Regions from separate parts of the Streptomyces sp. NPDC001750 genome, predicted to be linked through region 2. Evidence: riboswitches for the same ligand, from Rfam matches in the RefSeq annotation. Region 2 holds a riboswitch; each other region holds the start of a gene.

Region 1 (9,227 bases), on a different contig from region 2:
GGGCGGGGGTGGGGGGGGGGGGGGGGGGGGGCCGGGCCGCCCCCCACCCCGACGGACTCTCGGAGCCTGTCGGGCGATCTCTGACCGGGCGGCGCGCCCTGGCACGCACTCCCCCCCACGCCGATGCCTTGAGGGCCAGGGGCCGCCTCCGGCGTTGCCGGGATGTCCGCGTAGCTCCTTCCCCAAGCTCTCAACTCCGTTCGAGCAGGGGAGGCCCCATCCGAGGACATCCCGGCGCCTTGGAATCGCACGCACCTTACCGCGTCCGCGTTCCGATCGAAGGTCACCCGGCAGGCTCTCAGACGGCGAGCGCCTGGGCGCGGCGCTTCACCTCCGTGCCGCGATTCTCGCTCAGTGCCTGGGCGGGGGTGCCCGGCAGGGTCGGGTCGGGGGTGAAGAGCCACTCCAGCATCTCTTCGTCGTTGAAGCCGTCGTCCCGCAGGAGGGTCAGGGTGCCGGAGAGGCCCTTGACCACCTTGTTGCCGGCGATGAAGGCAGCCGGCACCTGGAGAGCCCGGTTCTCACCGCGGCGTACGGCGATGAGCTGGCCCTCCTTGACCAGCTGCCGCACACGTGTCACCTCGACACCGAGCATGTCGGCGATGTCGGGGAGGTGGAGCCAGGCGGGGACGAGAGCATCGATCTTTGCGTCAATCTCGGTCACGGGACAAGCCTGCCATCCCGGACCGACAGTCGGTAGCCGGGCCGACCGTACGGGCGGTGCCGGTACGCCGTCGGAGGGTCGGCGGCCGTGGAGTACGGGTGTCAGAGGGCCGTCGACTTCAGAGGTACGGAGGGATCGGCGGCCCGCGCCGGGTCGATGCGGGTGCCCGCCTCGATGAGCCTGCGGCCCTGCGCCAGGTCGCGGGGGCGGCCCACGGCGAGGACCGCCACCAGGACGCCGTCGCGCAGCCAGCACACCGACCAGGTGGGGTCGGCGGCGTCGCCGCGCCACAGCAGGGTGTCGGCGCCCGCGTGGTGGCCCGCGTACTGCACGAACCGGTCGAACTGCTCGGACCAGAAGTACGGGACGGGGTCGTAGGCGGGCGGCGCCGGGTGGTCCCCGCCCGCCGCCGCGACGATGTCGGCGGCCACGGTCCGGGGGCCCTGGAGCGCGTTGTCCCAGTGGTGGACGAGCAGGCGTTCGCCGTAGCGGGCGGACGGGAACGAGGCGCAGTCGCCGACCGCGTACACGTCGGGCAGCGAAGTGCGCAGCGCGGCGTCGGCGGTCACCGAGCCGTCGGGGCCGAGCGCGATGCCCGAGCCGGCCAGCCAGCCGGTGGCGGGGCGGGCGCCGATACCGACGACGACGGCCCCGGCCGGGATCGCGCGGCCGTCCGCGAGGACCACCCGGCCCGGTTCGACGTGGTCGACCCGGGCGCCGGTGAGAAGCTCGGTGCCGCTCTCCACGTACCAGGCGGCCATCGGGGCAGCGACCTCGGCGGGCAGCGCACCGGCGAGCGGCCGGTCGGCGGCCTCCAGGACGGTGACCGCGCAGCCGGCGGCGCGGGCCGCGGTGGCGAACTCGGCGCCGATCCAGCCCGCACCGACGACCACGACGTCCTGCCGCTCGTCGAGGACGGGCCGCAGCCGTGCCGCGTCGTCGAGGGTGCGCAGCAGGTGGACGCCGGGGACACCCTCGGTGCCGGGCAGGACGATCGGTTCGGCGCCGGTCGCGATCACCAGCACGTCGTAGGGGACGGGACCGGACGGGGTGTCCAGTTCGTGCGCCGCGGCCCGCAGGCCGGTGACGTCGAGGCCCAGTCCGAGCTCGATGTCCAGTGCCTCGAAGTCGATGTCGAAGGCGGAGTCCTCGGCCTTGCCGAGCAGCACCGCCTTCGACAACGGGGGCCGGTCGTAGGGCTGGTGGGGTTCGGCGCCGATCACCGTGACGGGGCCGGTGAAGCCCTGTTCCCGCAGGGCCACGGCCGTCTGCACACCGGCCATGCCCGCGCCGACGACGACGACACGGCGCTCCGACTGCTGCGACTGCTGCTGATCGCTCACCCGTACACCATAAACACCTGACAGAACGTCACGGCAGGGGGAGTTCCTCCACGGTGCTGGTGCCGCTGCCCTCCTGCGACTCCCATTCCCACCGCTCCTCCAGCCGGACCCGGCCGTCCGGGAGATCGACGACGGTGGAGACGCAGTGGCCGCAGGACGTCGTTCCGTCCTGCTTGAGCTGCACGTACCGGAAGTCGAGGACGTCACCGGCGCGGGTGCCGACGAGATGGCCGCGGACCACGTCGCCGCCCGCGTACTCGGCCCAGATCCGGCCGTCCTCCTCGTGGTACGTGAAGCGGGTACGGGTACCGACCTGACCGGGTGCCTGGTCGGCGACCGGCGAGAGGACGACTCCGTCGAGCGAACGGGCCATGGCGCTGCTCCCTTGCCTGGGTCCGGCGGTCCCTCGCCCGGGTCCGGTGGGCGAGGTTTACGACCTCGTCCACGATTGGCAGTGGAGGAAGTCGTTAGGGTGGCCACGGTAAGACACTCGCGGGAGCCCGGACGCAGCGGGCTGAGAGGGAGGCTGAAGCGGCCTTCGACCGTACGAACCTGATCCGGGTCATGCCGGCGAAGGGAGGGGCTGGACGCCCATGCGTTCTTCTCACCACGAGGGCCGGTCCGACCGGGACGGGGGGCCGTACGACGTCCTCGTCGTCGGGGGCGGGATCATCGGCCTGGTGACCGCCTGGCGGACCGCGCAGCGCGGACTGCGCACCGCGGTCGCCGATCCCGATCCCGGCGGCGGGGCCGCCCGCGTGGCCGCCGGGATGCTGGCCGCCGTCACCGAACTCCACTACGGCGAGGAGCTGTTGCTGGGGCTGAATCTCGCCTCGGCCGCCCGCTACCCGGCGTTCGTGGCGGAGCTGGAGGAGGCGAGCGGCCGGGACACGGGCTTTCGCGCCTGTGGCACGCTCGCCGTCGCGCTGGACTCCGACGACCGGGCCCATCTGCGGGAGCTGCACGCCCTGCAACGGCGTTCGGGCCTGGAGTCGGAGTGGCTGACGGGCCGCGAGTGCCGCCGCCTGGAGCCGATGCTCGCGCCGGGCGTGCGCGGCGGGCTGCGGGTCGACGGTGATCATCAGATCGATCCGCGCCGACTGGCCGCCGCGCTGCTGACCGCGTGCGAGCGGGCCGGGGTGGTCTTCCACCGGGCCCGGGCGGAGCGTCTGACGGTGGTGCGCGACCGGGCCACTGGAATCGTGCTCGCCGGGGGCCCGGAGCTGGCCGCCGACCAGGTCGTGCTCGCCGCGGGGAGTCTCAGCGGCCGACTGCCGGGCCTGCCGGACGGGGTCGCGCCACCGGTCCGGCCGGTGAAGGGGCAGGTGCTGCGGCTGACCGTGCCCGCCCGGTACGCGCCCTTCCTCTCCCGGACGGTCCGGGCCGTGGTCCGGGGCGGCCCCCTCTATCTCGTACCGCGCGAGAACGGCGAACTGGTCGTCGGTGCCACCAGCGAGGAGATGGGCTGGGACACCACCGTCACCGCGGGCGGCGTCTACGAGCTGCTGCGGGACGCCCACGAGCTGGTGCCCGGCATCACGGAGCTGCCGCTCGTCGAGACCCGGGCCGGTCTGCGTCCCGGCTCCCCCGACAACGCCCCGTTGCTGGGCCCCACCGCGCTGCCCGGTCTGCATCTCGCGACCGGCCACCATCGCAACGGGGTGCTGCTCACGCCCGTCACCGGAGACGTCATGGCGGCGTCGCTGGCCGAGGGCGAGCTGCCCGAGGTGGCCCGCCCCTTCACCCCGTACCGCTTCTCGCCAGCCGTCGACTCCGTACGTCAGGAGCAGCCCGCATGACCGAGCCCGCGCCCTCCCCCGCTCCCGATTCCGTGCCCCTCACCGACCCCGCGCCCGGCCCCTCCCCCGCCTCCGTGTCCGTGTCCGTGAACGGGGAGGTCCGGCACCTCGCCGCGGGCACCGCCCTGGACGCGCTGGTCGCCGGGCTGACCTCGGCCCGCTCCGGTGTCGCGGCGGCCGTCAACGAGAGCGTCGTGCCGCGCGGGCAGTGGTCCGCCACGGCGCTGCGCGACGGAGACCGGGTCGAGATCCTGACCGCGGTCCAGGGAGGCTGACCGTGTCCGACGACCTCCTCGCCCTCGGCGACACCACGTTCGGCTCCCGGCTGATCATGGGCACGGGCGGGGCGCCCAGCCTCGATGTGCTGGAACGCTCCCTCGTCGCCTCCGGCACAGAGCTGACCACCGTCGCGATGCGCCGCCTCGACCCGACCGTGCAGGGCTCGGTGCTCTCCGTCCTGCGACGGCTCTCCATCCGCGTCCTGCCGAACACGGCGGGCTGCTTCACCGCGGGCGAGGCCGTGCTGACCGCCCGGCTGGCCCGCGAGGCCCTCGGCACCGACTGGGTCAAGCTGGAGGTGGTGGCCGACGAGCGGACCCTGCTGCCCGACCCGGTCGAGCTGCTGGACGCCGCGGAGACCCTGGTGGACGACGGTTTCACCGTGCTGCCGTACACCAACGACGACCCGGTGCTGGCCCGCCGTCTCCAGGACGTGGGCTGCGCGGCGGTGATGCCGCTCGGCTCCCCCATCGGCTCCGGTCTCGGCATCCGTAATCCGCACAACTTCCAGCTGATCGTCGAGCAGGCGCGGGTGCCGGTGATCCTCGACGCGGGCGCCGGGACCGCCTCGGACGCGGCGCTGGCGATGGAGCTGGGGTGCGCGGCGGTGATGCTGGCCTCCGCCGTGACCCGGGCCCAGGAGCCCGAGCTGATGGCCGCCGCGATGCGGCACGCGGTGGCGGGCGGACGGCTGGCGTACCGGGCGGGCCGGATCCCGCGCCGGCACTTCGCCGAGGCGTCGTCGCCGGTGGCGGGGCGCGCGGTGCTGGACCCGGAACGCCCGGCCTTCTGACCGGGGCACCCGGGCGGGCCCGTCGGGCCGGGGAGGCGACGTGTCCCTGTCACGCCTCGGCTGCGGTTCGGCCCCGGGACCGTCCGGGCCGTCGGACGTGTCCGCCGCGGCTCGTAGACTCACATCCGTGGATACGACCCTCCAGGACCCGCTCGTCGGGCAGCTGCTCGACGGCCGCTACCGCGTCGATGCCCGCATCGCCGTGGGCGGCATGGCCACGGTCTACCGGGCTGTGGACACCCGGCTCGACCGGGTGCTCGCCCTCAAGGTGATGCATCCGGCACTCGCCACCGACGCGTCCTTCGTGGAGCGGTTCATACGCGAGGCCAAGTCCGTGGCCCGGCTCGCGCACCCGAATGTGGTCGGGGTCTTCGACCAGGGCGCCCAGGGCCAGTACGTCTACCTCGCGATGGAGTACGTCCCGGGCTGCACGCTGCGCGACGTGCTGCGCGACCGCGGCGCCCTCCAGCCGAGGGCCGCGCTGGACATCCTGGAGCCGGTGCTCGCCGCGCTCGGCGCCGCGCACCGGGCGGGCTTCGTGCACCGCGACATGAAGCCGGAGAACGTCCTGATAGGGGACGACGGCCGGGTCAAGGTCGCCGACTTCGGTCTGGTGCGGGCGGTGGGTTCCGTCACCAGCACCACCGGCTCGGTGCTCGGGACCGTCTCGTACCTCGCCCCCGAGCAGATAGAACACGGTACGGCCGACACCCGTACCGACGTGTATGCGTGTGGTGTGGTCCTGTACGAGATGCTGACCGGGTCCAAGCCGCACGTCGGCGACACCCCCGCCCAGGTCATCTATCAGCACCTCAACGAGGACATCCCGGCCCCGTCGGCCGCCGTCCCGGAACTCCCGGTCGAGCTCGACGACCTGGTGGCGAGCGCCACCGCCCGTAACCCCGAGGTCCGCCCGTTCGACGCGGTGGCCCTGCTCGCCGAAACCCGCGAGGCCCGTTCCGCGCTCACCGACGCCCAGCTGGACGCCGTACCGCCGCAGGCCCTCGCCGAGGCGCACGGCTCCGCCGAGGACCGCACGAGCGTGATCCCGCGGCTGCTCCCGGCCGACCAGGGCGTCGCCCATCACACCAGCCGACTGGAAATGCCCCTGCCGGAGCCGCCGCGGCCCGCACCGCGCGCCCCGTGGCGCCGCGGCCCCCGGCGCTCCGTCGTCACCGCGCTGGTCGCCGTGCTGCTGGTGCTGGGGATCGGCACCGGTGTCTGGTACATCAACTCCGGGCAGTTCACCCGGGTGCCCTCGGTGCTCGGCCAGACCGAGAAGACCGCCCAGAAGCGGCTCTCGGACGCCGGTCTGGAGCTCGAGGGCGTCGAGCGGGCCTACAGCGACACCGTGGAACGAGGCAAGGTCATCAGCAGCGACCCCGGTTCGGGCGACCGCATCCGGGGGAACGACGCGGTGAAGCTCGTCGTCTCGCGCGGCCCCGAGATCGTGAAGGTGCCCGATGTCCAAGGCCTCGCGCTCGCCGACGCCAAACGTGATCTGAAGGAGGTCGGCCTGGTGCCCGGCATGGTCACCAAGGAGTTCAGCGAGGAGACGGCGCGGGGCGAGGTGATCCGTACGGACCCCGCGGCGGGCGCCGAGCGCCGCTCCGGCTCCGCGGTCGCCCTGGTCGTCAACAAGGGCGCTCCGGTCGATGTGCCCGATGTCACCGGGCTGTCCGTCGAGGACGCCACCGCCGCGCTGGACGAGCAGGGGCTGAAGGCCGAGGTGCTGCCCGACCGGGTCCACTCCCCCGAGGTCGCCGGCGACATCGCCCATCAGTCGCTGGGCGAGGGCAGCCGGGCTGCCGAGGGCGACACCATCACGCTCACGGTCTCCAAGGGGCCCCGAATGATCACCGTCCCGGACGTCACCGGGAAGGGCGTCGACGACGCGAGGAGCGAACTGGAGGACGCGGGCTTCGACGTCAAGGTCGACCGCCCCTTCCTCTCCTTCAGCGACACGATCGCGAGCCAGTCCGTCGCGGGCGGCGAACGGGCCCCCGAGGGCGGCACCATCACCATCAGGACCAAGGGGCTCTAGATCCACATGCGCAACCCAGTCGGCGGCCACGTCCCCGTGGCCGGCGGTCTCGCCAAGGTCGGCCTGCCCTATGCCAGGGAAATGGGGGCGGAGGCGGTGCAGGTCTTCGTCGCCAATCCGCGCGGCTGGGCGACCCCCGTGGGCAACCCCGCCGAGGACGAGCGGTTCCGCGCCGAGTGCGCCGCCGCGTCCGTACCGGCGTACGTCCATGCCCCGTATCTGATCAACTTCGGTTCGCACACCGAGGCCACCGTGGAGAGGTCGGTGGACTCGCTGCGCCATTCGCTGCGCCGGGCCCGTGAGATCGGAGCGCTGGGCGTCGTGGTGCACACCGGGTCGGCGACCGGCGGCCGGCCGCGCGAACGGGCCCTCGCCCAGGTGCGTACGCACCTGCGGCCGCTGCTGGACGAGCTGACGCACGACGACGACCCGTACCTGCTGCTGGAGTCCACGGCCGGTCAGGGGTCCTCGCTCTGCTCACGGACCTGGGACTTCGGCCCGTACTTCGAGGCGCTCGACTCCCACCCCAGGCTCGGCGTGTGCCTCGACACGTGCCACATCCACGCGGCGGGCCACGACCTGTCGGGCCCGGAGGGCATGCGGCAGACCCTGGACCTGCTGGTCGAGACCGTCGGCGCGGGCCGGCTGAAGCTGATCCACGCCAATGACTCCAAGGAGGCGGCGGGAACCCACAAGGACCGGCACGCGAACATCGGCGCCGGGCACATCGGCGAGGGGCCGTTCCGGGAGCTGTTCTCCCATCCGGCCACCGCGGGCGTGCCGCTGATCATCGAGACACCGGGCGGAAAGGACGGCCACGCGGCGGACGTGGCCCGGCTGAAGGGGTTGCGCACCCAGGACTAGTGCCGTGACCGGCAAGGTATGCCCGGAAGGAGCGTCGTCCGGCGCGTGCGCCGCAGGGCGGCGAAAGCCCTCGGACGGGGTCTCCCCTGCTCGGACGAAGTCGGGAGCTTGGGGAAGGGCTGCGCGGGCTCTCGGCCAACGCCGCAAGCGCGCATAGCAATACCGTCGCCACCACGCCGGTCGACAAGTGGATGATCGGCCGGGGCAAGGGCCACGCGGTGGTGCACCAGTACCACCACTGAGGGCGGACCGGGCGCGTCCGTCGCCCATCGGGTCAGAGCTCGGGGCCGTCCCCGGGCTCCTCCTGGTACGAGTAGCGCTGCTCGCGCCACGGGTCGCCGATGTTGTGGTAGCCGCGCTCCTCCCAGAAGCCGCGGCGGTCCGCCGTCATGTACTCGACGCCGCGGACCCACTTGGGCCCCTTCCAGGCGTAGAGGTGCGGCACGATGAGCCGGAGCGGGAAGCCGTGCTCGGCGGTGAGCAGCTCACCGCCCTTGTGGGTGGCGAAGATCGTTCGGTCCGAGGCGAAGTCGGAGAGCCTCAGATTCGAGCTGAAGCCGTACTCGGCCCAGACCATCACGTGCGTGACGTTCGGCGCGGGCGGCGCGAGTTCCAGAACCGTACGGGCGAGGACCCCGCCCCATTCGGCGCCGAGCATGCTGTATTTCGTGACGCAGTGCAGGTCGGCCACGACCGAGGAGTACGGCAGCGCCGAGAACTCCTGATGGTTCCAGCAGTGCTTCGCGCCGTCCGCGGTGGTACCGAAGACGCGGAACTCCCAGCGGTCCGGCTTGAACTTGGGCACCGGCCCGTAGTGGGTGACCGGCCAGCCGCGCTGGAGTCGCTGTCCCGGCGGAAGCTCCGACTGCTCTGACGCGCGGTTTTCCCGGCTTTCCGGCTGACCCATGCCTCCATGGTGACAGACAGACAGGGGTGGTTCCGACCAGGGTGTAGATAATTCCGGCAAATCCCACTAAGCGTGTACTTACTGGACGATCAACGAGCGCGGTGCGAGGATTCGGCCAACTTGCCGTATTCGTTGGCATTCACTGTCATTCACCGGTATAGGCCGGTACCCACCGGCCGGAAGGAGCCTCTCCGATGCAGGGCGATCCCGAGGTCCTTGAGTTCCTGAACGAGCAGCTGACCGCCGAACTGACCGCGATCAACCAGTACTTCCTTCATTCCAAGATGCAGGAGCACGCCGGCTGGCTGAAGCTCGCGAAGTACACCCGCGCCGAGTCGTTCGACGAGATGCGGCACGCCGAGATCCTCACGCACCGGATCCTCTACCTCGACGGACTGCCCAACTACCAGCGACTGTTCCACGTGAGGGTGGGGCAGACCGTCACGGAGATGTTCCAGGCCGACCTGCAGATCGAGGTGGAGGCGATCGACCGCCTGCGGCGCGGGATCGACCTGATGCGCGGGAAGGACGACA
Region 2 (9,227 bases):
GAATGGGGGAGCGCGTTCGACCTTGACGCGCGCCGGTGGCTCACGCCGTGGCGCGCGTCCCTCGAAGAGGTGAGATGAGACCTCTTCGAAACATCGACCATTTAGTAGGCCCACCGGGTTCAGCGCATCACACTCCACGGCGCATTCGCCCAACGACCTGGCCTTACAAGGTATTTGACGCCGTCTGATCATGCAGAAACGTGCCTGTCAACGCGTGAATATGCGACCGGGCCAACCTCCCGCACGCCCCCTACTATCGGCTCGCCATGACAGCAGCAGGGAAGCACCAGGTGAGCCGGGCGGAGACACCCCGGCGCGGCAGCCGGCAAGGACGAGCGGGAATCCGGGACGTGGCCGCCGCCGCCGGGGTCTCCATCACGACCGTCTCCGACGCGCTCAACGGCAAGGGCAGGCTCCCGGACGCCACCCGCCGCCATGTCCGCGAGGTCGCAGAGCGCCTGGGCTACCGCCCGTCCGCCGCGGCCCGAACCCTCCGTACCGGCAAGTCCGGCCTCATCGGCCTGACCGTGACGACGTACGGCGACGAACCCTTCACCTTCACCGAGTTCGCGTACTTCGCCGAGATGGCCCGAGCGGCCACCTCCGCGGCGCTCGCCCGCGGCTACGCCCTCGTCATCCTGCCCGCCACCTCGCGCCACGACGTCTGGTCGAACGTCGCCCTCGACGGCACCGTCGTCATCGACCCCTCCGACCAGGACCCGGTCGTCACGGAGCTCGTACGACAAGGGCTGCCCGTCGTGTCGGACGGACGCCCGGCCGGTGCCCTCCCGGTCACCGCCTGGGTCGACAACGACCACGGCGCCGCCGTGCTCGACCTCCTCGACCACCTCGCCTCCGCCGGGGCCCGACGCATCGGCCTGCTCACCGGCACCACGACCGACACGTACACCCGCCTCTCCACCTCCGCGTACCTGCGCTGGTGCGAGCGCGTGGGCCAGGACCCGGTGTACGAGTCCTACCCCGCCCACGACCCGTGCGCGGGCGCGGTCGCCGCGGACCGACTGCTCGCCCGCCCGGACCGTCCCGACGCCGTCTACGGGCTCTTCGACCCCAACGGCACCGACCTCCTGGCGGCCGCCCGCAGATACGGGCTGCGCGTCCCCGAGGACCTGCTGCTGGTCTGCTGCAGCGAGTCCACCGTGTACGCGACGACCGAGCCGCCCATCACCACCCTCTCGCTCAAACCGCGCAGAATCGGCACGGCGGTCGTCCAGCTCCTCATCGATGCCATCGAGGGTGTGGATCACGGCGGCCCGGTGGAGCAGGTCATACCGACGGAGCTCATCGTCCGGACGTCCTCACAACGCCGTCCGCCCCGCACCACGGTCAGCGCGCCGCGCTCCCCCGCCAGGGACTGAGCAGGCGGCTCCTCCGCCAGGGATTGAACAGACGAATTCGGACCAAACGGCCGGTGAGCCTGACATGCTCCGGGATTCACCACCCCTGGTGCGTCACACAGCACGATTCGCATTCCTATGATGGGCGCACGACACCGCGGACCGCCCCGACCAGCAGGCCCGTCAGGTGTAGGGCGGCGCGACGGTGGTGGAGGGGTCGATGACACAGGGGGCCGGTCAGGAACCCGTGGTGCGGACTGCGACGTTGCGCGACTTCCGCGTGCCGCCCTACGCGCAGACCCCGGTACCGCCCGCGTCCCCGCATCCGGGCAACGCCCTGCCCGGGGACGCGCTGCCGGACGGGTACACGCCCACCGAACGCGACCTCCCGGTGATCAACCGCGGCGACACCGTCCAGGTACGAACCGTGCCGGAGCCCTGGCCGGCCCGCGAGCCGGGACTCGGGCCGCTCTACGTCGTCGGCGACGTCCACGGCTATCTGGACGAGCTGGTCGCCGCTCTCGCCGAACAGGGCCTCATCGACTCCGACGGCAGGTGGGCCGCGGGCAACACCCGGCTCTGGTTCCTCGGCGACTTCACCGACCGCGGTCCGGACGGCATCGGCGTCATCGACCTCGTGATGCGCCTCTCCGCCGAGGCCGCTGCCGCGGGCGGGTACTGCAAGGCGTTGATGGGGAATCACGAACTGTTGCTCATCGGCGCCAAACGGTTCGGCGACACGCCGGTGAACTCGGGCGCGGGCACCGCCACCTTCCAGGCCGCCTGGCTGCTCAACGGCGGCCAGAAGCACGACATGGAGCGGCTCCAGGACGTCCACCTCCAGTGGATGTCCCGCCTCGACGCGATCGTCGAGGAGGACGGGCATCTGCTGATGCACTCCGACACGACGGCGTACCTCGACTACGGCAGCACCATCGAAGACGTCAACGACACGGTGCACGCCATTCTCACGCGCAACGACGCCGACGAGTGCTGGGACCTCTTCCGTAAGTTCACCAAGCGCTTCGCCTTCCGTGACGATGCGGGACCGCAGGCCGTGCGGGAACTGATGGCCGCCTACGGCGGACAGCGCATCGTCCATGGTCACAGCCCCATTCCCTACCTCCTCGGCGAGGTCGGGTCGGAGGACGGAGAGGACAGCTCGGGTCCCGTGGTCGAAGGCCCGCACGTGTACGCCGACGGGCTCGCCATCGCCATGGACGGCGGAGTGACCATGGCCGGAAAGCTGCTGGTCGTCCAACTCCCCCTGCATGACTGACGGTTTTACGGGAAGACGCTTCCACGACCTGACCACGCCGAGCACCGGGCCGAGCGCCGGGCCTATTTCCGGAAACCCCCTGTCACCGCGTGCCGTGGGCGCTCTACCATCGGCGTATCCGTAGCAGGCTCTCCTCCGTTTCCGCCCAACTGCCCGGCAAAGAAGGGCTGTCGGGCCCGACGGAGCATCGGGGGATGCACATGAGAAGCGCTCCGCACCTGCTGACCGAGGACCGCCCCGAGTACGAGCGGATCCTCGACGACGCACTGCGCCACGCCCATCGACGGCCGGATCTGGCCGCGGTCGGTGAACGGCTCAACGCCGTACAGCTGCGCACCATGGCGCTGGCCGCCACGGACATGATCACGGCGACGGCGGCCACCGAGTACGACCACTACGTACGGGCCCGTGAGGAACTGCGTGGCACGGCCGACGGGGAGGGCCCGCCCGCCGGATCGGACACGGACCGTCCGGGCCGGTCGGGCGCCGGCGCGGGAGCGGTCGTCACGGTCCTCGCGCCCGTGCTCGCCGGCACCGCCGCGTTCATATTCCTGTTGGTCGGCTATCTGCTGAAGCTGCTCAGTCCACCGCCCGCCTTCGCCTCGACCCTGGTCACCGCGGGCTGGTTCTTCGCCGTGGTCATGGCCGCCGCCATCCTGGTCGCCGCCGTCGGGCTGCTGATCACCGCGCTGCGCAACGGCTCCGCTTCGGAGAACGCCGTACGCGACGAGATCGAGCTGCCGGAGGACGTGGCGCGGGCCCGGGAAGCCTGGCGGCACGCGCTACTGGAACGCGGCATCCTGCCGTTCCTGCGCGACGCCCTCGACGACCCCGAGGCCGCGTCCACCGCACGCACACCGCAGCGCTCGCCGAACCGCATCCCGAAAGTCGGCTACAGCCGCCCCGACTTCTCCGGCCCGGACGAGGGCCCGGCCGCGGGCCCCCGGCCGACCTTCACCAGCCCGGACTTCACCAGCCCCGACTTCGGCGGCCCCGAGCACGACGTGGAGTGACGGCGCCGCCGCACGCGCCCCCTCCACCCCACGTGGGGCCCCTGGTCCGGGGCCGACCAAGGACTCGGACGAGCCGCGCCGATCACAGGTCCCAGGACCTCGGGCGCGCCTGCCCCTCCCACTCGGGACGGAGCAGCGAGAACACCGCGACGTCGTACCGCCGCCCCCGGTGCAGGCACGCCGACCGGCTCACCCCCTCCCGGGTGAACCCCGACCTGTCGAGGACCGCGAGCGCGGCCGTGTTGTCCGCGTGGGTGATGGCCCGGAGCCGGTACAGGGGAAGCTCCCCGAACGCCAGGTCCGTCAGCGCGTCCAGAGCCCGCGTGCCGTATCCGCGACCGCGGTGCGGCGGGGACAGCAGCAGCTCGATATCGGCGGTGCCGTTGGCGTAGTTCTGGTCGGTGAGGGCCGCGTGGCCCACGGGGGTGCCGTCGGCGAGCACGACGAGGAAGTCGTCCCGGTCCTGGTCTTCCTGGTCGCGCTCGATGTGCTCGCGCAGCGAGGCGAGCGAACGCGGCCAGACCCCCATCTCATGGGCGGCCGCCGGATCGCACCGCCACTCCTGCAACAGCTCGGCGTCCTCGGTCTCTACGGCGACGAAGGCGACGTCCCGTCCGCGCCAGCACGGCTGCCGGTCCGCTTCCACCACCCGCACCGCGTCCGTCGCGTCCGCTGCGTCCCGCGCCTGCGTCGTGTCCGCTCTTTGTTCCGTCATGCCGCTCATGCGCAGATGCTAAGGAGACCCAGCCGTCGCGTTCATCCGATTTCCGGCCCGGGGACTTGGCTTCCGCGTGGCCGGTGAGGAGCCCGGGGGTGGCGGACCGGGCACGGGCCCGGGGGGCAAGCGAGGCGACAGGGGGCGGAACCCTGCCGTCCGCCCCCCTTGTCACCCCGGTCGGCTCTCGCCTCAGTCCGCGACGGGCAGGTAGACGCGGTTGCCCGCCGCCGCGAACTCCTTCGACTTCTCCGACATCCCCGCCTCGATCTCCGCCTGCGACACCCCGTGTTCACGCCGGATGTCCTGAGAGATCTTCATCGAGCAGAACTTCGGGCCACACATCGAACAGAAGTGCGCCGTCTTCGCCGGCTCCGCCGGCAGCGTCTCGTCGTGAAACTCCCGTGCCGTGACCGGGTCGAGCGCCAGATTGAACTGGTCTTCCCAACGGAACTCGAACCGGGCGTCGGAGAGCGCGTCGTCCCAGTCCTGCGCCCCCGGATGCCCCTTGGCGAGATCTGCGGCGTGGGCCGCGATCTTGTACGTGATCACGCCGGTCTTCACGTCGTCCCGGTTCGGCAGCCCGAGGTGCTCCTTGGGCGTCACGTAGCAGAGCATCGCCGTGCCCCACCAGGCGATCATCGCCGCGCCGATGCCCGAGGTGATGTGGTCGTACGCCGGAGCGACATCGGTGGTCAGCGGGCCGAGCGTGTAGAAGGGCGCCTCCTCGCAGATCTCCTGCTGGAGGTCGATGTTCTCCTTGATCTTGTGCATCGGGACATGGCCCGGCCCCTCGATCATGGTCTGGACGCCGTACCGCTTGGCGATCGTGTTCAGCTCCCCGAGCGTGCGCAGTTCGGCGAACTGCGCCTCGTCGTTGGCGTCCGCGATCGAGCCGGGGCGCAGCCCGTCGCCGAGCGAGTACGTCACGTCGTAGGAGGCGAGGAGTTCGCAGAGCTCCTCGAAGTTCTCGTAGAGGAACGACTCCTTGTGGTGGGCGAGACACCACGCCGCCATGATCGAGCCGCCTCGCGAGACGATGCCGGTCTTGCGGCGGGCGGTCAGCGGAACGTACGGCAGGCGTACGCCGGCGTGCACCGTCATGTAGTCGACGCCCTGCTCGGCCTGTTCGACGACGGTGTCCCGGTAGATCTCCCAGGTCAGCTCCTCGGCCTTGCCGTCGACCTTTTCGAGGGCCTGGTAGAGGGGCACGGTGCCGATCGGCACGGGCGAGTTGCGCAGAACCCACTCACGGGTGGTGTGAATGTTGCGGCCGGTGGAAAGGTCCATGACCGTGTCGGCGCCCCACCGCGTCGCCCACGTCATCTTCTCCACCTCCTCCTCGATGGAGGACGTCACCGCGGAGTTGCCGATGTTGGCATTGACCTTCACCAGGAACCGCTTCCCGATGATCATCGGCTCGGTCTCGGGGTGGTTGACGTTGGCCGGCAGCACGGCGCGGCCCGCGGCGATCTCCTCCCGCACCATCTCCGGCTCGACGTCCTCCCGGATCGCCACGTACTCCATCTCCGGGGTGATCTCGCCCCGTCGGGCGTATGCGAGCTGGGTCACGGGCCGGCCGTCCCGGCTGCGGCGCGGCAGCCGGGGCCGACCGGGGAAGACTGCGTCGAGATTGCGCAGCCCTTCCCCAGACTCTCGGCCTCGCTCGAGCAGGGGAGACCCCATTCGCGGCGAGGTGTGCTTGAGCCCGTCGTCCTCGGGTCGGACGGGCCGGCCCGGGTACTCCTCGGTGTCGCCGCGCGCGGTGATCCAGTTCTGCCGCAGCGGCGCGAGCCCGCGACGGACGTCGGTCTCGACGGCGGGGTCGGTGTACGGCCCCGACGTGTCGTACAGCGTCAGGTCCTTGCCGTTGGTGAGGTGCACCTGACGGACCGGCACACGGATGTCGGGGCGTGAGCCCTGGACGTATCCCTTGTGCCAGCCGATGGACTTCCCGGCCTCGTCGCTCTGGTTGGAGGCAGGCGTGCGTGCGTCCGATGTGGTCATGAGACCTACTCCCTACGCCGGCATTACCCGGTAACAGGTTCGGCGGTCGGCGCAGCTCATCCCGTACGGAGGTACGGATATCAGCGCCCTCTCAGCCCGGTGCTCCGAGCTCCCGCGTGTGCAAAGGTTCCTCCACGCTAGCGCCCCGTCCGGCGGAATGAACAGAGGGTCCCTTGCCTCCTTGCGATGATCGGCCGGTGATGTCCCTCCCCAGCGTTCCCGAACCGCCGAGTCCCCACCACGGCCACACACACGGCCATACGCACGCCCACGGCCCCGCCGCGCCCGTCTCCCGACATCTGCGGAAGGTCATCGCGGCCGTACTGATCCCGTTCGCCGCCGCGGTCCTCGCCGGACTGGCGGCGCTCTGGCCTGGCGGTGCGCCACCGCACGAACGAACCGGTGTCGGCTTCGACCGGCAGACCCAGCAGGGCAAGGTGGTGAACGTCGACACAGTGGACTGCAAGGAGGTGAACGCCTCCCAGATGCCGGTCGGCGGCGAGACCGCTCCGCAGTCGGCGGGCCGCACCGGGCTGTGCGCGAAGGCCACGGTCGAGGTGACGACCGGTCACGACAAGGGTCGGCGGTTCGTGGAGATCGTCCAGCCGGACGCACCGCGTCAGCTGCGCGAGGGGCAGGGCGTGGTCGTGGCGTACGCCCCGGACGCGCCCCACGACCTGCAGTACTCGGTGACCGATGTGAACCGGAAGTTCCCGATGGCGCTGCTGGCCGGGATCTTCGCCCTGGTCGTGGTCGCGGTGGGCAGGATGCGGGGGGTGATGGCGCTGGTCGCGCTCGCCGTGTCGTTCGCCGTGCTGACCCTGTTCATCCTCCCGGCCATCCTCCAGGGGTCGAATCCGCTGATCGTGGCGGTGGTCGGGTCAAGTGCCATCATGCTGATCGCGCTCTACATGTGCCACGGGCTCACCGCCCGTACCTCGGTCGCGGTGGTGGGCACACTGATCTCGCTCCTGCTGATCGGGCTGCTCGGCTCGCTGTTCATCGGCTGGGCGAGCCTGACCGGCAACACCGACGACAGCACCGGCCTCATCCACGGCCTGTATCCGCGCATCGACATGAGCGGCCTGCTGCTGGCCGGCGTCATCATCGGTTCGCTCGGGGTGCTCGACGACGTGACGGTCACCCAGACGTCGGCCGTCTGGGAACTGCACCAGGCGAACCCAACGATGGGCGTGCGGGGGCTCTACCGGGCGGGGATCAGGATCGGGCGCGATCACATCGCCTCGGTCGTCAATACGCTGGTGCTCGCCTACGCGGGCGCCGCGCTGCCGTTGCTGCTGCTGTTCTCGATCGCCAGGAGCAGCGTGGGCACGGTGGCCAACAGCGAGCTGGTGGCGGAGGAGATCGTACGGACGCTGGTCGGTTCGATCGGGCTGGTCGCATCGGTGCCGGTGACAACGGTGCTCGCCGCGCTGGTGGTCTCCGCGGACCGCACAGGGCTCGGCGCGGAAGCCGGAGCTTCAGCACCCGTACGGACCGGGAAGGGCCGCCGTCGCAGGACGAAGTCATGAGCACCCCGGAACGGACATCGGCCGACAGACGAGGAGCGGTCCTGACTACGGAGAGCGATTCACCCATTCGGCGGATGCCGTGTTCGACCGGCGGGCACCGGTCGGCGACACCGTTTCCTTCAGCCGGCGTTCTGCTCCTCGGCAAGGATCCGGCCCAGGGCCTCCTCCAGGTTTCCCTCGAAGTCACCCAGCGTGCGCTCCTGTCCGAGCGGCACGAGCTTGTCGGTCCGGTCGAGAAAAGCCACGAGCGGCGCCGAACCAGCCCGGAAGAGGGCACGGTCGGCGCCCACCTGAAGGCGGATGTGTACATCGGAAAGCCCCTCGGGATCCGTGGGCCCGATGTGCACATCGCCGTCGCCACTGGGGCTGTTGAGGCCGTCGAGCAGCAACTCACGGCCGAATGCCCAGGTGACGGGGGCGTCACCAGGCAGATGGAAGGTCATCCGAATCGCATACGGATCACACACTTCGTACCGGAGCTCCACCGGGATCCGGAAAGAGAGCTCCTCGGAGACGAGAAAGCTCATCATGACCTCAGCTTGAACCGACTCGCGCATCGTTCAACCCCGCAGTAGATGAATCTGGCCAGGAATGATCCCCCATGGCCCTATTGACGCCATCGTGGTGCACGCGATAGCAGATCACAAGGAGTGATTTTTCAGATACTGATAGAGAACACGAATGAACGCAAGAGGTTGGCCACTTCGCCACGTAGTTGTTCGACTGCGGGGAGCAATCGGTGTTCCTGTTCCAGAGGTACTGAAATCGCCATAGCGGCTGCGGTGGAGCCGGCGGTGATCGGAATGGCCGCGCAGACCGTTCCCAGGGCGTACTCCTGCCGTTCGACGACGGGTTCCATGCGCTCCAGCGACCGCAGCCGCTCCAGGAATGTCGCGCGGTCCCTCACCGAATACGGGGTCAGTGGCCGTACCGGATGCCGGTTCAGGTGGTCCTCGCGCGCCTTCTCGTCCAGTCGGCTCAGCAGGCACTGACCGATCGCATGGGCGTACCCGGTCTCCCGGAAGGACGCCCACTCGCGCACGGCGGGCATGGCGGGATCATCGGCGACCGCGACGAGTTCGATCTCGCCCTCGCGGTAGACGGCGCAGTACACGGGGACACCGATGGCCTCGCGCCAGCGGCTGAGCGACTCGGACATCCTGCTGCGACGATTCTGCGGTGTACCCTCGGCGGTCAGACGCTCGGCGGCGGCGCCGAAGCGGAACACTCCGTTGTCACGACGCAGATAGCCCTCGTGCGTCAGGGTGCGCAGCAGGTGATAGGCCGTGGGAAGGGGTAGCCCCGCCTCCCTGGCCAGCTGCT
Region 3 (9,227 bases), on a different contig from region 2:
AGGGGACGGGACTTACGATCTGAACCGAGGTGTACACCATGGTGGCCCCGCCGGACAACGACGTGATCTGGGCGCGTTCCCTCCAGCACTCCCACAACGGCTCGCCCGCGCTCGGCGGAGTCTCGCTGGGCGTCCGCGACGGCGAGATCCTCGCCGTGACGGGCCCCAGAGGCAGCGGCAAGACGACCCTGCTGCTCTGCCTGTCCGGTCAGTTGGTGCCCGAGCAGGGCGAGGTGTGGTTCAACAGCGTCCCCGTCCACACCATGGGCCCCCGGCTGCGCGAACGGCTGCGCCGGGACAGGTTCGGCTGGATCGCCCCCGTACCGCAGCTCGTCCCGGAGCTGAACGCCTGGGAGAACGTGGCGCTTCCACTGCTCCTGCGGGGCACCACGCACCGGGAGGCGAAGAAGACCGGCCTGGAGTGGCTGGAGCGGCTCGACATCGGCGCGTGCGCCAAGCAGCGGCCGCACACCCTGCTCCAGGGAGAGCGCCAGCGGATTGCCGTGGCCCGCGCGCTGGCCACCTCGCCGACGGTGATCTTCGCCGACGAGCCGACCGCGGCCCTGCACCACGCCGACCGGGCGCACGTGCTGCGCACCCTCACCAGCGCGGCCCGCTCGCACCGCATCACGGTGGTGCTCGCCACCCATGACGCGGAGGTCGCCTCCCTCGCCGACCGTACGGTCCCGCTGCTGGACGGCCGCTGCGTCGCCACCGTCTCCCTGCCCGCCGTGTCCGATGCGGAGGGCCGCGCCGCGTGCTCGCTCTCCGTCTAGCCCGGGGCTCCCGTCCGCTGGTCCTGCTGCGCAGGCTGCTCGTCGCGGCAGCCTCCGCCGGGGTCGGCTTCCTGCTGCTGTGCGCCCTGGGCTACGCGTCGGGGCACCCGGACCGGCCCACCGCTGCGCTGCTGCGGCTGCTGTGGTGCTTCGTACCGCTCGCCGCCACCGTGCAGTTCGCGGTCGCGGTGGCCCGTACGGATCCCAGCACCCGGCCGCGTTCCGGGCTGTCCGCCGTGGGCCTGGGGCCAGTGAAGCTCACCGTGCTGGCCGCCGTCTCCACCGCCGTCTCCTGCACGCTCGGATCGGTGGTGGCGCTGCTGGTCTTCCTCCACCTGCGCGGCGATCTGTCCGGGCTGCCGTTCGACGGCGCCGCGGCCGGACTGCTCGACGCCCGATCCCCGCTGCCGCTTGCCGCCACGCTGGTGCTGCTGTCCCTGGTCCCGGTGTCCGCGGCCGTCGCGAGCGGAATCGCGTTGCGCGAGCGGCCCGTGGTGGTCCCGCTGCCCGACGAGGGCCCCGCGGACGGCCCGCGGGAGGAACACCCCGCTCCGGCCACGCCCCCGGGCGGGCTGCCGTGGGGCGTGGCCCTGACCGCCGTGGGCCTCGCCGTCGAGGCGTACATGAGCCGCGGTGACGGGCACAGCCTGCTCCCGCTCCCGGGCCGTCTCGACGACAGCCCGGCCGGGGTGCTGGTGGGGTGGGCGCTGACGGCGGTCGGCCTGGCGATGGCCGGGCCCGGCCTGGCGTACCACTGCGGCCGGCTGCTGCAGTCGGTGCGCCCCGGTGCCGTACGGCTGCTGGCCGGACGGGTCCTCATGGACGAGGCGCGCCGGATCGGCGGGCCGCTCGGTGTGGTGTGCGCGGTGCTCTCGGCGGTGGTCGCCGTGTACGCGCTGCACGGAACCGGGCCACGCCCCTTCGGCCCGCTCACCGCGCTGGGCTCGGTGCTCGTCCTCGGCTGCACCGCGGCCACCCTGCTGACCTCGGCCCTGGAGGCCAGGCAGGACCGTTCCCGAACGTCACGGACGCTGCTGCGGCTCGGCACCCCGGCCTCGGCGCTGCGGTACGCGACGGCGCTGCGCGCCGCCGTCCTGCTGGCGGTGTTCGCCCCGCTGACCTGGCTGGTCGCCGAGCTGGCGGCGCTGCCGCTGACCGTCTGACGAGGCCGTCCCCGCGGGCGGCGGCCGTCGGGGGCGCGGGCCGGCCGCCTCCGGTGGGGCGACCCGCGTGTGCCGTCCCGGGCCCGCCCGGTCGCCCGGGGCCCACGTCACCGTTCGGCGGGCAGCACCACGCACTCCGCCGCGTCGAAACGGACCCCGACCGTCTCCCCCTCCCCGGGGACGTCGCGCAGCGCGCACTCCGCCTCCAGAGCCGGACCGCGCTGCGGCGTCAGCCGTACGGCGACGCGATCGCCCCGGAACGTGCGGGCCCCGACCGCGCAGCGCAGCCCCTCCTCCGGGGCACCGATCCGCACCCCGGCCGGACGCACGAGCAGGGCGCGCTCCCCCTGCGGCGACCCCTCGGGCACCGGGACCCCGCCCCACGCCGTGTCGGCGACCGCGCCGTCCACCGTCGCCGCCACCACGTTGTCGAAGCCGAGGAACCGGGCGACGAACGCGGAGGCGGGCCGCTGCCACACCTCCAGCGGCGTGCCCGTCTGGGCGATGTGCCCGTCCCGCATCACGACCACCCGGTCGGCCAGCGCGAACGCCTCGCCCTGGTCGTGCGTGACGGCCAGCACCGTCGTACCCAACCGGCCGAAGAGCATGCGCAGTTCGGCCACGAGGCGTTCGCGCAGACCGCGGTCGAGCTGGCCGAGCGGCTCGTCCAGCATCAGCAGCTTGGGACGCGGGGCGAGCGCCCGCGCGAGGGCGACCCGCTGCTGCTCGCCTCCGGACAACGCGGCGACGGCGCGCCGCTGGGCGCCCGGCAGGCCCACCAGGTCGAGGAGTTCGCCGACCCGGCGCTCCTGATCGCGCCGGGACACCCCGCGCATCCGCAGCCCGAACGCGACGTTGGCGCCGACGTCCCGGTGCGGGAAGAGCTGGTGGTCCTGGAACATCAGGCCGAGACCCCGCCGGTGCACCGGCACCCCCGCCTGGTCCGCCCCGTCCAGCAGCACCCGGCCGCCGTCCGTCCTCTGGAGCCCGGCGACCACCCGCAGCAGGGTCGACTTGCCGCTGCCGCTCGGTCCCAGCACACAGACGATCTCGTGCTCGTCGACCGCCAGGTCCACCCGGTCGAGCGCGGTCCGCTCACCGAAGCGGACCGTGGCCGATTCCAGTGTCAGCATCGTCAGAACTCCCCGGACATCCCTAGAACTCGCCGGACCGGTCCGTGCGAATACGTTCGAGCAGCAGCAGCGAGACCGCGCAGACCACCATCAGAATGGTGCTGAGCGCCATCGCCTGGCCGTAGTTGAGCTCACCGGCCCGGCCCAGCAGCCGGGCCACCGCGACCGGCAGCGTCGGCCGGTCGGGCCGCGCGATGAACACCGTCGCGCCGAACTCGCCGAGCGAAACGGCGAACGCGAAACCGGCCGCGACCAGCAACGCCCGCCGCACCAACGGGAGATCTACCTCCCGCCAGGCCCGCAACGGCGACGCCCCCAGCACCGCGGCCGCCTCCCGGAGCCGGCCGTCCACCGCGCGCAGCACCGGCAGCATGGTCCGCACGACGAAGGGCACGCCGACCAGCGCCTGGGCGAGCGGCACCAGGATCCATGACGTGCGCAGGTCCAGTGGCGGCTTGTCCAGAGTGATCAGGAAGCCGAAGCCGACGGTGACCGCCGACACCCCGAGCGGCAGCATCAGCAGCGCGTCGAAACCGCGCACGAGCCGCCCCGCGCGCCGGGTCAGCGCCGCGGCGGCCAACCCGCCGACGACCAGCGCGATCACGGTCGCGACCAGCGCGTACGCCACGGAGTTCCCGATCGCTTCGAGCGGCGCGACCAGGAAGGTGCCGCCGCCCGCGTCCACGGAACCCAGGGCACGGTAGAAGTCGAGGCCGTGGCCGTCCGGGGTGTCCAGCGAGCGTTCCACCAGCACCGCGAGGGGCAGCAGGATCAGCACCAGCACGGTCAGCAGCACCGCGCCGAGCAGCGCCCACTGCCCGGCCCCGCGCGGCCTGCGGGCGGTCCGTTCCGGATCGACCAGCCTCAGCGCGGTCTCCCTGCGCCGTACGGTCCACGCGTGCACGGCGAGGATCGTGCCCACCGCGGCGAACTGGACCAGTGTCAGCACGGCCGCGGTCGGAAGTGCGAGGAGCTGGGCGGTCTGCCGGTAGATCTCCACCTCCAGCGTGGCGTACCCGGGGCCGCCGAGGATCTGCACGACACCGAAGGAGGTGAAGGTGAAGAGGAAGACCATCAGCGCGGCGGCGGCCACGGCGGGCGCGAGGGCCGGCAGCGTGACCCGTCGCCAGGCCGCGAACCGTCCGGCGCCCAGCACCCGGGCGGCCTCCTCCTGCCGCGGGTCGAGCTGCGCCCACAGACCGCCGACGGTCCGTACGACCACCGCGTAGTTGAAGAAGACATGGGCGAGGAGAATCGCCCACACCGTGGTGTCGAGGCGCACCCCCCAGAGTTCGTCGAGGAACCCGCCGCGCCCCAGCATCGCCAGGAACGCCGTCCCGACGACGACGGTCGGCAGGACGAACGGCACGGTGACCACCGCCCGCAGCACTTGCTTTCCGGGGAAGTCGAGGCGGGCGAAGACGTACGCGCCGGGCAGCGCGACGAGCAGCGTCAGCGCGGTCGAGGCGAGCGCCTGCCAGGTGGTGAACCACAGGACGTCACGGATCTCCGGCCGGGCCAGCACCTCGCCGATCCGGCCGAACTGCCACACACCGTCCGCCTTCAGCCCCCGGCCGACGATCGCGACGACGGGGTAGGCGAAGAACACCGCGAAGAACGCGACGGGCACGGCCATCAGGGACGGCCGCACCGCGCCCGCACCCAGGCGCCGGGCCGCCGTCCGCACCGCGTCCGTCCTGCGCCCGGCGCGCGGGCGCGGACCCGTGACGTCCGCGCCCTTCGCCGCCGCGCCCGTCCCCCGTGCGGCGGTCCCGGCTACTTCACGACGAGCGAGGACCACGACTGGACCCACTGCTCACGGTTCTTGGCGATCAGGTCGGGGGCGACGGTCGTCGGCTTCTCGACGGTCTCGCCGAACTTCGTGAACAGCTCCGGCAGTTTCGCGTCCGACACGACCGGGTTCACGAACATGTTGAGCGGCATGTCCTCCTGGAACTTCTTGCCGATCAGGAAGTCCAGCAGTGCCTTGCCACCCGCCTCGTTCTTGGCGCCGTCCAACAGGCCCGCGAACTCGATCTGCCGGAAGCAGGTACCGGTGGCGACCCCGGTCGGGGCCTCGGCCGGCTGCGGCTTCGCGTACAGCACCTCGACGGGCGGGCTGGAGGCGTACGAGACGACGAGCGGACGGTCGGCCTTGGCCTTCCTGCCGCCCGCGGAGCCGGAGAACTCCTCGTTGTACGCCTGCTCCCAGCCGTCGACGACCTTGACGCCGTTGTCCTTCAGCTTCTTCCAGTAGTCCTGGTAGCCCTTCTCGCCGTAGGCGGCGACGGTGCCGAGGAGGAAGCCGAGGCCGGGCGAGGAGGTCGCCGCGTTCTCGGTGACCAGGAGGTTCTTGTACGCGGGCTTCGCCAGGTCGTCGAAGGTCCGCGGCGGAGCGAGCTTCTTGTCGGCGAAGTACTTCTTGTCGTAGTTCACGCAGACGTCGCCGGTGTCGACCGGCGTGACCCGGTGCTCGGCATCCAGCCGGGTGGCGGCCTCGACCCGATCGATGCCCTTCGCCTCGTACGGCGTGAACAGGCCGCTGTCCAGGGCGCGGGAGAGCAGGGTGTTGTCGACGCCGAAGAACACGTCTCCGCGCGGTGAGCCCTTGGTCAGGATCTCCTGGTTGAGTGCGACGCCCGCGTCGCCGCTCTTGAGGACCTTGACGGTGTAGCCGGTCTCCTCGGTGAACTCCTTCAGCACCGCTTCGGACGCGTTGAAGGAGTCGTGGCTGACGAGCGTCACGGTCTTCGGACCGGCGCCCTTCGTGCCGCCGGAGCCGGAGGACGACGTGTCGGAACTCCCGCAGCCGGCCAGTGCCGTGATGCCGAGCGCGGCCACGACGGCCGTGAGACGTACGGACCCGGGCGTGGTTCCCGTGGTCCTGCGCGTGGTGGTCATGATGGATTCCTCCTGGGTTTTGGCCAGGAAGAGACGCGGCCCCACCCGCGGGACGCGGGCAGGGCGCAACAGCATGAGTTGATGACCGAACTTCCTACCCGGAATGACCCGGGCGAGGTTCAGAGGGTCTGCGGACGACCGGTCCCCCGGTGCCGCACTCTCAGCGCTGTGGCGCTCCCCTGTCGGAATATGAAGTTGATTTCCGGACCAGGTTACACGGGCCGCCCGGCCGGGCCGCCGGGGCCTCGGCGCACGGTCGACGCCGCAGGCCCCGACTCCTTGACGCCCCGTCCGCTCCGGAGCCCTGCCGGACCACCGCGGCCCCGGCCAGCGCCGGTCTCGACGCTCCCGTGGAACCGGCGATCGCCGCTCTCAGCACTCCCGCGGGCCCGGCGGACTTCGGCCTCGGCATTCCCACGGACCCGGAGAATGCCTGTGTCAGCGCTCGGCCGCCGCCAGCTGTCCGCAGGCCCCGTCGATCTCCTGGCCCCGGGTGTCCCGTACGGTCACCGGAACCCCGTGCGCCGCGATGGCCTCGACGAACGCCTTCTCGTCCTCGGGCCGGGAGGCCGTCCACTTGGAGCCGGGCGTCGGGTTCAGCGGGATCAGGTTGACGTGCACCCGCTTGCCCTTGAGCAGCCGGCCGAGCAGGTCGCCCCGCCACGCCTGGTCGTTGATGTCCCGGATCAGCGCGTACTCGATGGAGACGCGGCGGCCGGACTTCTCCGCGTACTCCCACGCGGCGTCCAGCACCTCGCGCACCTTCCACCGGGTGTTCACCGGGACGAGGGTGTCGCGCAGTTCGTCGTCCGGCGCGTGCAGCGAGACGGCGAGACGGCACTTGAAGCCCTCGTCGGCGAAGCGCAGCATCGCGGGCACCAGCCCCACGGTGGAAACGGTGATCCCGCGCTGTGAGAGCCCCAGCCCGTCCGGCTCCGGATCGGTCAGCCGGCGGATCGCGCCGACCACGCGGTTGTAGTTGGCCAGCGGCTCGCCCATGCCCATGAAGACGATGTTGGAGAGCCGCGCCGGTCCTCCGGGCACCTCCCCGTCGCGCAGCGCCCGCATGCCGTCCACGATCTGGTGGACGATCTCCGCGGTCGACAGATTGCGGTCCAGACCGGCCTGCCCGGTGGCGCAGAACGGGCAGTTCATCCCGCAGCCCGCCTGCGAGGAGATGCACATCGTCACCCGCTCCGGGTAACGCATCAGGACGGACTCGACGAGCGTCCCGTCGTGCAGCTTCCACAGCGTCTTGCGGGTGGTGTCGTCGTCGCAGCTGATGTGGCGGACCACCGACATCAGCTCGGGGAACATCGCCTCGGCGAGCTTCTCCCGCGAGGCGGCCGGGATGTTGGTCCACTCGGCCGGGTTGTGCGCGTACCGCGCGAAGTAGTGCTGCGAGAGCTGCTGGGCGCGGAACGGCTTCTCGCCGATCGCGGCGACCGCCTCCTTGCGCTCGGCGGGCGTGAGGTCGGCGAGATGCCGCGGCGGCTTCTTGGCTCCGCGGGGTGCGACGAAAGTGAGTTCTCCGGGCTTAGGCATGGTCCGTCCAGTGTCGCAGACGCGGCGACGAGGGCCCGCCGCCCTGTGGACAACGCCCTGTGGGCAGCGGGCCCTCGTCCGAGAACGCCAAGGTCGGGACGGGCGGGGCGCACCGTCCGCGGGCTCACAGCCTGCCGGGTGCTCTCAGCCGGAGCCGACGAACAGCACCAGCAGCAGCCAGACCACCGGAGCGGTCGGCAGCAGCGAGTCCAGCCGGTCCATGATCCCGCCGTGTCCCGGCAGCAGCGTGCCCATGTCCTTGATGCCGAGGTCCCGCTTGATCATCGACTCGCCCAGGTCGCCCAGGGTGGCGCTGGCCGCGACCGCGAGCCCCAGCAGCAGCCCCTGCCACCAGGCACCGCCGTCGATCAGGAACTGCATGCACAGGGCACCCGCGACCATCGCGAAGGCGACGGCCCCGAAGAGGCCCTCGCGGGTCTTCCCGGGGCTGATGCGCGGAGCGAGCTTGTGCTTGCCGAAGCGCCAGCCGACGGCGTACGCCCCTGTGTCGCTGACCACGGTCAGCAGCAGGAAGGTGAGCACCCGCTGCGGCCCGTCGTCCGCGGTCAGGAGCATGGCGACGAACGTGGCGAGGAACGGCACGTAGAACGCGGCGAACACACCGGCCGTGACGTCCTTGAGGTAGTCCTCCGGAGGCTGGGCCATCCGCCAGACGAGAACCGCGAGCGCGGTCAGTGCCACGGCCACCCAGGCGCCCTCGGCACCCTTCATGTACCCGGCCACCACCATCGCCGCACCGCCGACCGCCAGCGGCACGAGCGGCGCGTTGATGCCCTTGCGCTCCGACAGCCGTGAGGTGAGCTCCCACAGGCCCACGACGACGGCGACGACGATCACCCCGACGAAGACGGCCTTCACGACGAACAGCGAGGCGACGATGACGGCGCCGAGCCCCACCCCGACCCCTATGGCGGCTCGCAGATCGCGGCCCGCACGTTTCTTCTGCGGGGGCGGTGGCGCGGTGGGCATGGGCTCCTGCGGCTTCTCGTCGCGGAACAGGGGGCCACCGTTCGGGCGTGCGCCCCCCTGCTCCCGGTCGTCACGGTCGTCAGCGTCTCCACCTGCGTCAGGGGCGTCCGGCACGATGGGCATGGGCCGAGTCTGCTGGGCGTCATGCACATCGTGCGCGGGACCTGCCGGGGCAGCACGCATCTCGGGCGCAGCCCACGGACCGGCTCCCGGCGTGGCGCCCCAGGAAGAGTCGTTCATCAGACTTCGAGCAGCTCGGCTTCCTTGTGCTTGAGCAGCTCGTCGACCTGTGCGACGTACTTCGCGGTGGTGTCGTCGAGCTCCTTCTCGGCGCGACGCACCTCGTCCTCGCCGGTCTCCTTGTCCTTGACCAGCTTGTCGAGCGCTTCCTTGGCCTTGCGGCGCACGGCCCGGATGGAGATGCGGGAGTCCTCGGCCTTGGTCCTCGCGACCTTGATGTAGTCGCGGCGGCGCTCCTCGGTGAGCTCCGGGAAGGTCACCCGGATGATATTGCCGTCGTTGCTCGGGTTGACGCCGAGGTCCGAGTCGCGGATGGCCTGCTCGATGTTGCGCAGCGCGCTCTTGTCGAACGGCGTCACGACGGCCATGCGGGGCTCGGGCACCGAGAACGAGGCGAGCTGGTTGATCGGGGTCAGCGCACCGTAGTAGTCGGCGACGATCTTGTTGAACATCGCCGGGTGGGCGCGGCCGGTCCGGAT

Evidence for each region. Region 2 has a riboswitch for thiamine pyrophosphate ahead of thiC (phosphomethylpyrimidine synthase ThiC). Riboswitches for the same ligand answer to the same signal wherever they lie in the genome.
Region 1: linked by a shared signal. The riboswitch ahead of thiO (glycine oxidase ThiO) and the one ahead of thiC (phosphomethylpyrimidine synthase ThiC) in region 2 are both predicted to bind thiamine pyrophosphate.
Region 3: linked by a shared signal. The riboswitch ahead of ACFYY6_RS03805 (thiamine ABC transporter substrate-binding protein) and the one ahead of thiC (phosphomethylpyrimidine synthase ThiC) in region 2 are both predicted to bind thiamine pyrophosphate.

Annotation. Positions count from the first base shown of each region.
Region 1 covers NZ_JBIAUE010000004.1:140,994-150,220, forward strand. The annotation lists gene ACFYY6_RS08885 (Rv2175c family DNA-binding protein) at 299-664, opposite strand; gene ACFYY6_RS08890 (NAD(P)/FAD-dependent oxidoreductase) at 766-1,947, opposite strand; gene ACFYY6_RS08895 (hypothetical protein) at 2,036-2,380, opposite strand; TPP riboswitch at 2,490-2,603, shown strand; gene thiO (glycine oxidase ThiO) at 2,601-3,806, shown strand; gene thiS (sulfur carrier protein ThiS) at 3,803-4,081, shown strand; gene ACFYY6_RS08910 (thiazole synthase) at 4,084-4,878, shown strand; gene pknB (Stk1 family PASTA domain-containing Ser/Thr kinase) at 5,006-6,922, shown strand; gene ACFYY6_RS08920 (deoxyribonuclease IV) at 6,929-7,786, shown strand; gene ACFYY6_RS08925 (sulfite oxidase-like oxidoreductase) at 8,061-8,693, opposite strand; gene bfr (bacterioferritin) at 8,888-9,227, shown strand, end outside.
Region 2 covers NZ_JBIAUE010000010.1:215,906-225,132, forward strand. The annotation lists gene ACFYY6_RS18320 (LacI family DNA-binding transcriptional regulator) at 267-1,379, shown strand; gene ACFYY6_RS18325 (metallophosphoesterase) at 1,579-2,637, shown strand; gene ACFYY6_RS18330 (hypothetical protein) at 2,832-3,650, shown strand; gene ACFYY6_RS18335 (GNAT family protein) at 3,733-4,374, opposite strand; gene thiC (phosphomethylpyrimidine synthase ThiC) at 4,558-6,372, opposite strand; TPP riboswitch at 6,365-6,498, opposite strand; gene ACFYY6_RS18345 (YibE/F family protein) at 6,573-7,904, shown strand; gene ACFYY6_RS18350 (SsgA family sporulation/cell division regulator) at 8,024-8,461, opposite strand; gene ACFYY6_RS18355 (IclR family transcriptional regulator) at 8,563-9,227, opposite strand, start outside.
Region 3 covers NZ_JBIAUE010000002.1:92,207-101,433, forward strand. The annotation lists gene ACFYY6_RS03785 (ABC transporter ATP-binding protein) at 39-776, shown strand; gene ACFYY6_RS03790 (hypothetical protein) at 758-1,939, shown strand; gene ACFYY6_RS03795 (ABC transporter ATP-binding protein) at 2,047-3,072, opposite strand; gene ACFYY6_RS03800 (ABC transporter permease) at 3,095-4,708, opposite strand; gene ACFYY6_RS03805 (thiamine ABC transporter substrate-binding protein) at 4,849-5,973, opposite strand; TPP riboswitch at 6,047-6,164, opposite strand; gene rlmN (23S rRNA (adenine(2503)-C(2))-methyltransferase RlmN) at 6,412-7,518, opposite strand; gene ACFYY6_RS03815 (phosphatidate cytidylyltransferase) at 7,663-8,748, opposite strand; gene frr (ribosome recycling factor) at 8,748-9,227, opposite strand, start outside.